DNA from 2 places in the Neobacillus sp. NPDC058068 genome. Region 1 is predicted to be linked to the other one. Evidence: a T-box and tRNA genes for the amino acid it is inferred to sense, from the RefSeq annotation. Region 1 holds a T-box; the other holds one or more tRNA genes.
The links. The T-box of region 1 lies ahead of ileS (isoleucine--tRNA ligase). A T-box ahead of a tRNA ligase gene usually reads a tRNA of that ligase, here a tRNA-Ile.
Positions count from the first base shown of each region.

Region 2: it has a tRNA-Ile gene. The T-box ahead of ileS (isoleucine--tRNA ligase) is inferred to sense a tRNA for this amino acid. The anticodon was not compared.

Region 1 is NZ_JBHVSI010000014.1:90,552-93,797, forward strand. Features, by position in the region: gene ACFVSW_RS17275 (glutaminase) at 94-1,086, opposite strand; T-box leader at 1,251-1,490, shown strand; gene ileS (isoleucine--tRNA ligase) at 1,546-3,246, shown strand, end outside.
Region 2 is NZ_JBHVSI010000017.1:401-3,646, reverse strand. Features, by position in the region: gene glgB (1,4-alpha-glucan branching protein GlgB) at 1-905, opposite strand, end outside; tRNA gene ACFVSW_RS19210 (tRNA-Glu) at 1,359-1,430, opposite strand; tRNA gene ACFVSW_RS19205 (tRNA-Ser) at 1,441-1,531, opposite strand; tRNA gene ACFVSW_RS19200 (tRNA-Asn) at 1,537-1,611, opposite strand; tRNA gene ACFVSW_RS19195 (tRNA-Ile) at 1,624-1,697, opposite strand; tRNA gene ACFVSW_RS19190 (tRNA-Gly) at 1,704-1,777, opposite strand; tRNA gene ACFVSW_RS19185 (tRNA-His) at 1,789-1,864, opposite strand; tRNA gene ACFVSW_RS19180 (tRNA-Phe) at 1,893-1,968, opposite strand; tRNA gene ACFVSW_RS19175 (tRNA-Asp) at 1,976-2,052, opposite strand; tRNA gene ACFVSW_RS19170 (tRNA-Met) at 2,056-2,129, opposite strand; tRNA gene ACFVSW_RS19165 (tRNA-Ser) at 2,291-2,383, opposite strand; tRNA gene ACFVSW_RS19160 (tRNA-Ile) at 2,402-2,478, opposite strand; tRNA gene ACFVSW_RS19155 (tRNA-Met) at 2,504-2,580, opposite strand; tRNA gene ACFVSW_RS19150 (tRNA-Ala) at 2,602-2,674, opposite strand; tRNA gene ACFVSW_RS19145 (tRNA-Pro) at 2,693-2,769, opposite strand; tRNA gene ACFVSW_RS19140 (tRNA-Arg) at 2,776-2,852, opposite strand; tRNA gene ACFVSW_RS19135 (tRNA-Leu) at 2,867-2,955, opposite strand; tRNA gene ACFVSW_RS19130 (tRNA-Gly) at 2,961-3,035, opposite strand; tRNA gene ACFVSW_RS19125 (tRNA-Leu) at 3,051-3,135, opposite strand; tRNA gene ACFVSW_RS19120 (tRNA-Lys) at 3,150-3,225, opposite strand.

The DNA.
Region 1 (3,246 bases):
TACGGGATAAATAGAAAGACTCCAGTACAACACCGGAGTCAACTAGTAACAACTTAAAGCGGGACAAGGAGCCTGTAAACTGTACCCTTTCCCCTAGAAAATGCTTAGATCCCAGCGATTGGCTATATGTTTTAGTAACATTAAACCAGCAACACTGCTTCCGTATTCGTCAACAGCAGGCCCATAAATACCTATTCCACATCCCTCCATAAATGGAGATGCTTCGGTTCTAACACGATTGGGAACGCTCACCATAATTCCACCAGACACTCCGCTCTTTGCTGGCACACCAATAAAGGCAGCGAATTTCCCTGAAGCATTATAAATTCCACAGGTTAACATTAAACTTTTTGCTATCCTAGCTAACTCTTTAGGAAGAACTTGCTCTTTTCGGATTGGGTGGTAACCATCATATGCAAGGACTAAGCCGATTAACGCAATATCTTCGGTATTAACTTCGATTGAACAATGCTTCAAATAAACCTCTAATGCTAGTTCAACATCCCCTTCTAAAAAACCTATCTCTTTCAAATAATAGGCAATCGCTTTATTTCGATAGGCCGTTAGCCATTCTGACTGGAATACTTCTTCATTGAATGGTGGACGTTTTCCGATCATTTTCTCCATTAATAAACAGATCGGTTCTAATTTATCATTAGCAGTATCTCCCGGAAGAAGGGAAGAAACTGTTATCGCTCCAGTATTAATCATGGGATTAAAAGGCTTTCCAGGTTTGTTTATTTCTAAACGAACAATGGAATTAAAGGGATCACCAGTTGGTTCTAAGTCTACTCTTTCTAATACATAAGGAATTCCATAGTGCAAGCATGCTGCGATAAAGCTAATCACTTTAGAAATACTTTGCAAGGTAAATGTAACATCCCCATCGCCAGATTTAATCATTGTTCCATCCGGTCCTATGATACATATACCTAAATGTGATGAGTTCGCTTTTTCCAGCGCAGGGATGTACGACGCGTTTCTTCCCTTCGTAGTAAATGAGCGATAATGCGATACCCATTTATCCACTAAATTTATATAATGTTCCTCGTTTAGAGCTTTAACAGTTTTTGTTGTATTTTTCATCATTCTCAACACCCCACCTTTATTGAGACCCAGATATATTTTCTCCTTCTAGCTATTCCCCAACATTTTAGCTATCAAAGACCGTTCGTAATAATTACACATTTTCCCCAAAATACTTTGACAGCCATTTTTATTTCTGTTACAATGTACCCCAATAAAAGCATACAAATTCGTTGATGAGAAAAAGTAGCGTTTCGTCTTGATCCACAGAGAGCCGACACATTGGTGCAAGTCGGTGTTCGAGTGTTTCGTGAAAATCCTCTCTGAGAAGTTAGGCTGAAACTTGTAGTAAGTCTAACCGGGCGTCTACCGTTACAAGGAACACGTATGATTGTACGTTGCTAAGTGCTATTGGATCGGTTCAATAGAATTAGGGTGGTATCGCGGTTAACCCCGTCCCTTTCATGGGACGGGGTTTTTTGTATGTTTTTTAACCATTTTTGAAAAGGAGCGATATCGATGAATGCAAATGAAAGAATGGAATCTGTTGTCCAGCGTGAGGAGAATATCCGTCATTATTGGACAGGAGAAAATACTTTTAAGCAATCTGTTCAATTAAGAGAAGGTAAAACCCCTTTTGTTTTTTACGAAGGTCCGCCAACGGCAAATGGTCTGCCCCATGTAGGTCATGCATTTGGGCGAACGATTAAAGATGTGGTCGCACGGTACAAAACCATGCAAGGATTTCAAGTGGAACGAAAGGCCGGCTGGGATACACATGGCCTTCCGGTTGAGTTAGGTGTCGAAAAACAGCTAGGGATCTCAGGGAAACAAGAAATTGAACGCTATGGTATTGAGCCTTTTATCAATAAATGCAAGGAAAGTGTATTCACCTATGAGAAGAAATGGCGCTCCTTTACAGAAGAGTTAGGCTATTGGGTTGACATGGATAGCCCTTATCTGACGTTAAGCAATGAATACATCGAGACTGTGTGGCATATTTTAAGCAAAGTTCACAAGGATGGACTCCTCTATAAGGGCCATCGTGTCTCACCATACTGCCCGAGTTGCCAAACTTCATTAAGTTCGCATGAGGTCGCACAAGGCTATAAAGATGTGAAGGATTTATCTGCTACTGTTAAATTTAAACGGCTTGATGCGGAAGATGAATATTTCTTAGGCTGGACAACAACACCTTGGACATTGCCGGCAAACGTTGCCCTCGCCATGAATCCAACCTTAACCTATGTTCGTGCCTTAAAAGGAAATGTCGTTTATATCGTTGCTAAATCATTAGTAGAAAAAGTCCTTGGGGAACATGTCACGGTATTAAGTGAGCATAGCGGCAGTGAATTTGCAGGTGTACAGTATGTAGCACCATTCAATTATGTGGCTGTGGAGAATGGACATCATGTTGTTTTAGCCGATTACGTCACGGAAGCGAGTGGAACAGGGATTGTTCACATTGCCCCAGCTTACGGAGAAGATGATTATAAAACCGTTCAGCAAAATGGTTTATCGTTTATCAATGTTGTCGATCTCCAAGGTCGTTACACAGAAGACGTTACCGAGCTTGCCGGGAGATTTGTCAAGGACTGTGACGTGGATATTATTAAAATGCTATCAGAAAAAGGCACACTCTTTCATAAAGAAAAATATGAGCACAGCTACCCACATTGCTGGAGATGTGACTCACCGTTACTTTACTACGCTACGGATAGCTGGTTTATCAGGATGTCGGCTTTAAAGGAGAAGATGCTTGCAAACAATGCGACCGTTACGTGGTATCCGGACCATATTAAAGACGGACGCTTTGGGAACTTCCTTGAAAACCTCGTTGATTGGAATATAAGCAGAAATCGCTACTGGGGTACACCTTTAAATGTTTGGCAATGTTCTGATTGTCAGCATGAAGTGTCACCAGGCAGTATCGAGGAACTCCAAAAACTAGCGGCAACACCAGTACCAAATGATATCGAACTGCATAAACCTTATATCGATGATGTAAAGTGTTTCTGTCCGAAATGTAAAGGCACCATGCAACGAACACCTGAAGTCATTGATGTGTGGTTTGATAGTGGATCAATGCCATTTGCACAGTATAACTATCCATTTGGCAATAAAGAAAAATTCCAAACACAATTCCCTGCCGATGTCGTCATCGAAGGAATTGACCAGACGAGAGGATTTTTCTATAGCCTTCTCGCTGTTTCCACCCTA
Region 2 (3,246 bases), on a different contig from region 1:
TAATCTATCCAAAAAAGTGCATTTGAGATGAGGAAGCTTTGTACCTCTCCCTTTCCAAGGTCAAAGTTCGCAGTACCCCATACTACATTTTCTCTATCTTCAGCATGGCTGTAAGAATAAATATGTGTTCCATCAAAGCGGTATAAACCATGCGAATCCTTGCAAAAATGTCCAGGAACCCAATCAAGAATGATACCAATCCCATGCTGATGACATTGGTCAATAAAGTATCTAAAGTCGTCAGGTGTACCATATCTGGATGTTGCTGAAAAGTAACCTGTCCCTTGGTATCCCCACGAATCGTCGAGCGGATGCTCGACAAGCGGCAATAATTCTATATGGGTAAAGCCATGCTCCACTACATATGGAATAATTTCTGTGGCCAATTCTTTATAGGACAGAAAGCTTCCGTCTGGTTTTTTTCGCCAAGATCCTAGATGGATTTCATAAATAACTACTGGCTCTGATAAAAGGTTCTGTTTTTCTCTTCGCTTCATCCAATTATCGTCTTCCCACTTATAACCGCTTAACGAATACACAACTGAAGCAGTATTTGGCCTTAATTCCGAATAAAATGCAAACGGATCTGCTTTTAAAAATTTTTCCCCTGTTTGTGAGAAAATTTCATACTTATAAAGCCTTCCTTCTAGTTCCTGGTTTAAAATTAGAATCCATACGCCTTCATCATTAACTTTTCGTAGTTCATATCCTTCACCATTCCAGTTATTAAAATCGCCCGTAAGCCGCACCTGGCTGGCATTAGGGGCCCATACGCAAAATCGTGTATAAACCTTGTCGGAATCCTTAAAGATATGAGCGCCAAAAAGCTGATGACTTTGAAAAAAATTCCCCTCGTGAAATAAGTGCAGCTGATAATCAGTCGGAAATATCGTGTTCACTGTCATGGCTCTCCTCATCCTCAATGAAAATATGTATTTCAAAGACCAATTATAAGTGCAAATGAAGCATATGCCTCGAAAAACTTTTTTATCTTTTCTGACAACAACCGATACAGGCTGTTATAATGAGGGGTTTTTCATCAAATTTCAGCACAGAACGACATATAATTTTGCAGCAATCGACATAATTCTATAAAGTTTTTTATAAAAATTTTTTAAAAATGCAGCAAAAAAATTATTTGATTTTTAATAAAAAAATAGTCTGAAATTAGTACATTTGAGGAAAATGTAAGCGGTACCAATACATCCGAGAAAATAGTTAAAAGAAAAATGCTATCTCGATATAATGTTATTATGTGAAAACAAACCAAAGATAAGGGAAATTTGGTGAGGAGTGATCTGGACAATCTAAAAAAGAATACAAAAAAACTGATGATAATTATCATCAGTTTTTTTGTATGACCCCTACGGGATTCGAACCCGTGTTACCGCCGTGAAAGGGCGGTGTCTTAACCGCTTGACCAAGGGGCCAAATATTTTATGGCGGAGAAGGAGGGATTTGAACCCTCGCGCCGGTTACCCGACCTACACCCTTAGCAGGGGCGCCTCTTCAGCCTCTTGAGTACTTCCCCATAAATGGCTCCGCAGGTAGGACTCGAACCTACGACCGATCGGTTAACAGCCGATAGCTCTACCACTGAGCTACTGCGGAATAAAAAAATAATGGGCCTAAATGGACTCGAACCATCGACCTCACGCTTATCAGGCGTGCGCTCTAACCAGCTGAGCTATAGGCCCATATTTTGGAGCGGGTGATGGGAATCGAACCCACTACATCAGCTTGGAAGGCTGAGGTTTTACCAGTAAACTACACCCGCATAAAATAATATGGGGCGACTGATGGGAATCGAACCCACGAATGCCTGAACCACAATCAGGTGCGTTAACCACTTCGCCACAATCGCCATAATAAGTACCTATTCAAATAAAAAATGGTGGCTCAGGACGGAATCGAACCGCCGACACAAGGATTTTCAGTCCTTTGCTCTACCGACTGAGCTACTGAGCCACTATAGTGGCGGTCTGGACGGGACTCGAACCCGCGACCTCCTGCGTGACAGGCAGGCATTCTAACCAACTGAACTACCAGACCGAATTGCGGGGACAGGATTTGAACCTGCGACCTTCGGGTTATGAGCCCGACGAGCTACCAGACTGCTCCACCCCGCGACAATAAAAGTTATAAGAATTCGTCCATGCTCTAAGCTTACATAGACTGTATCAATCTCAGAAAGCTTACTCAAGAAGCAGCTCGATTGATACAACTCGCAGATTATTCATTGAAGCAACGCTCGTTGCTCCACCCCGCGATAATAATAATAAAGACAATATGGAGGAGGAAGAGGGATTCGAACCCCCGCGCGGTATGACCCGCCTGTCGGTTTTCAAGACCGATCCCTTCAGCCAAACTTGGGTATTCCTCCGTAATAATATGAAGCTAATGGTGGACCTTGTAGGACTCGAACCTACGACCGGACGGTTATGAGCCGTCTGCTCTAACCAGCTGAGCTAAAGGTCCAAGTAGAATACAACTTTAAGATATTTGGTAGCGGCGGAGGGGATCGAACCCCCGACCTTACGGGTATGAACCGTACGCTCTAGCCAGCTGAGCTACACCGCCAAATATATAATTAAATCAAGGTGGAGCCTAGCGGGATCGAACCGCTGACCTCCTGCGTGCAAAGCAGGCGCTCTCCCAGCTGAGCTAAGGCCCCATAAAGAAGTAAGAAGAATGGTCGGGAAGACAGGATTCGAACCTGCGACCCCTTGGTCCCAAACCAAGTGCTCTACCAAGCTGAGCTACTTCCCGTTTATATGGCGCGCCCGGAAGAAGTCGAATCCACAACCTTCTGATCCGTAGTCAGACGCTCTATCCAATTGAGCTACGGGCGCATTATTATTTTAAATGGTGCCGAGGACCGGAATCGAACCGGTACGGTAGTCACCTACCGCAGGATTTTAAGTCCTGTGCGTCTGCCAGTTCCGCCACCCCGGCACTTTTGGAGCGGAAGACGGGATTCGAACCCGCGACCCCCACCTTGGCAAGGTGGTGTTCTACCACTGAACTACTTCCGCATTATAGATATTAATTGGTGCGGGTGAAGGGAGTCGAACCCCCACGCCTTGCGGCGCCAGATCCTAAGTCTGGTGCGTCTGCCAATTCCGCCACACCCGCATATTAATTTAAAATGGTGAGCCATGAAGGACTCGAACCTTCGACCCTCTGATTAAAAGTCAGATGCTCTACCAACTGAGCTAATGGCTCATACTAAGATGATTCACTAAT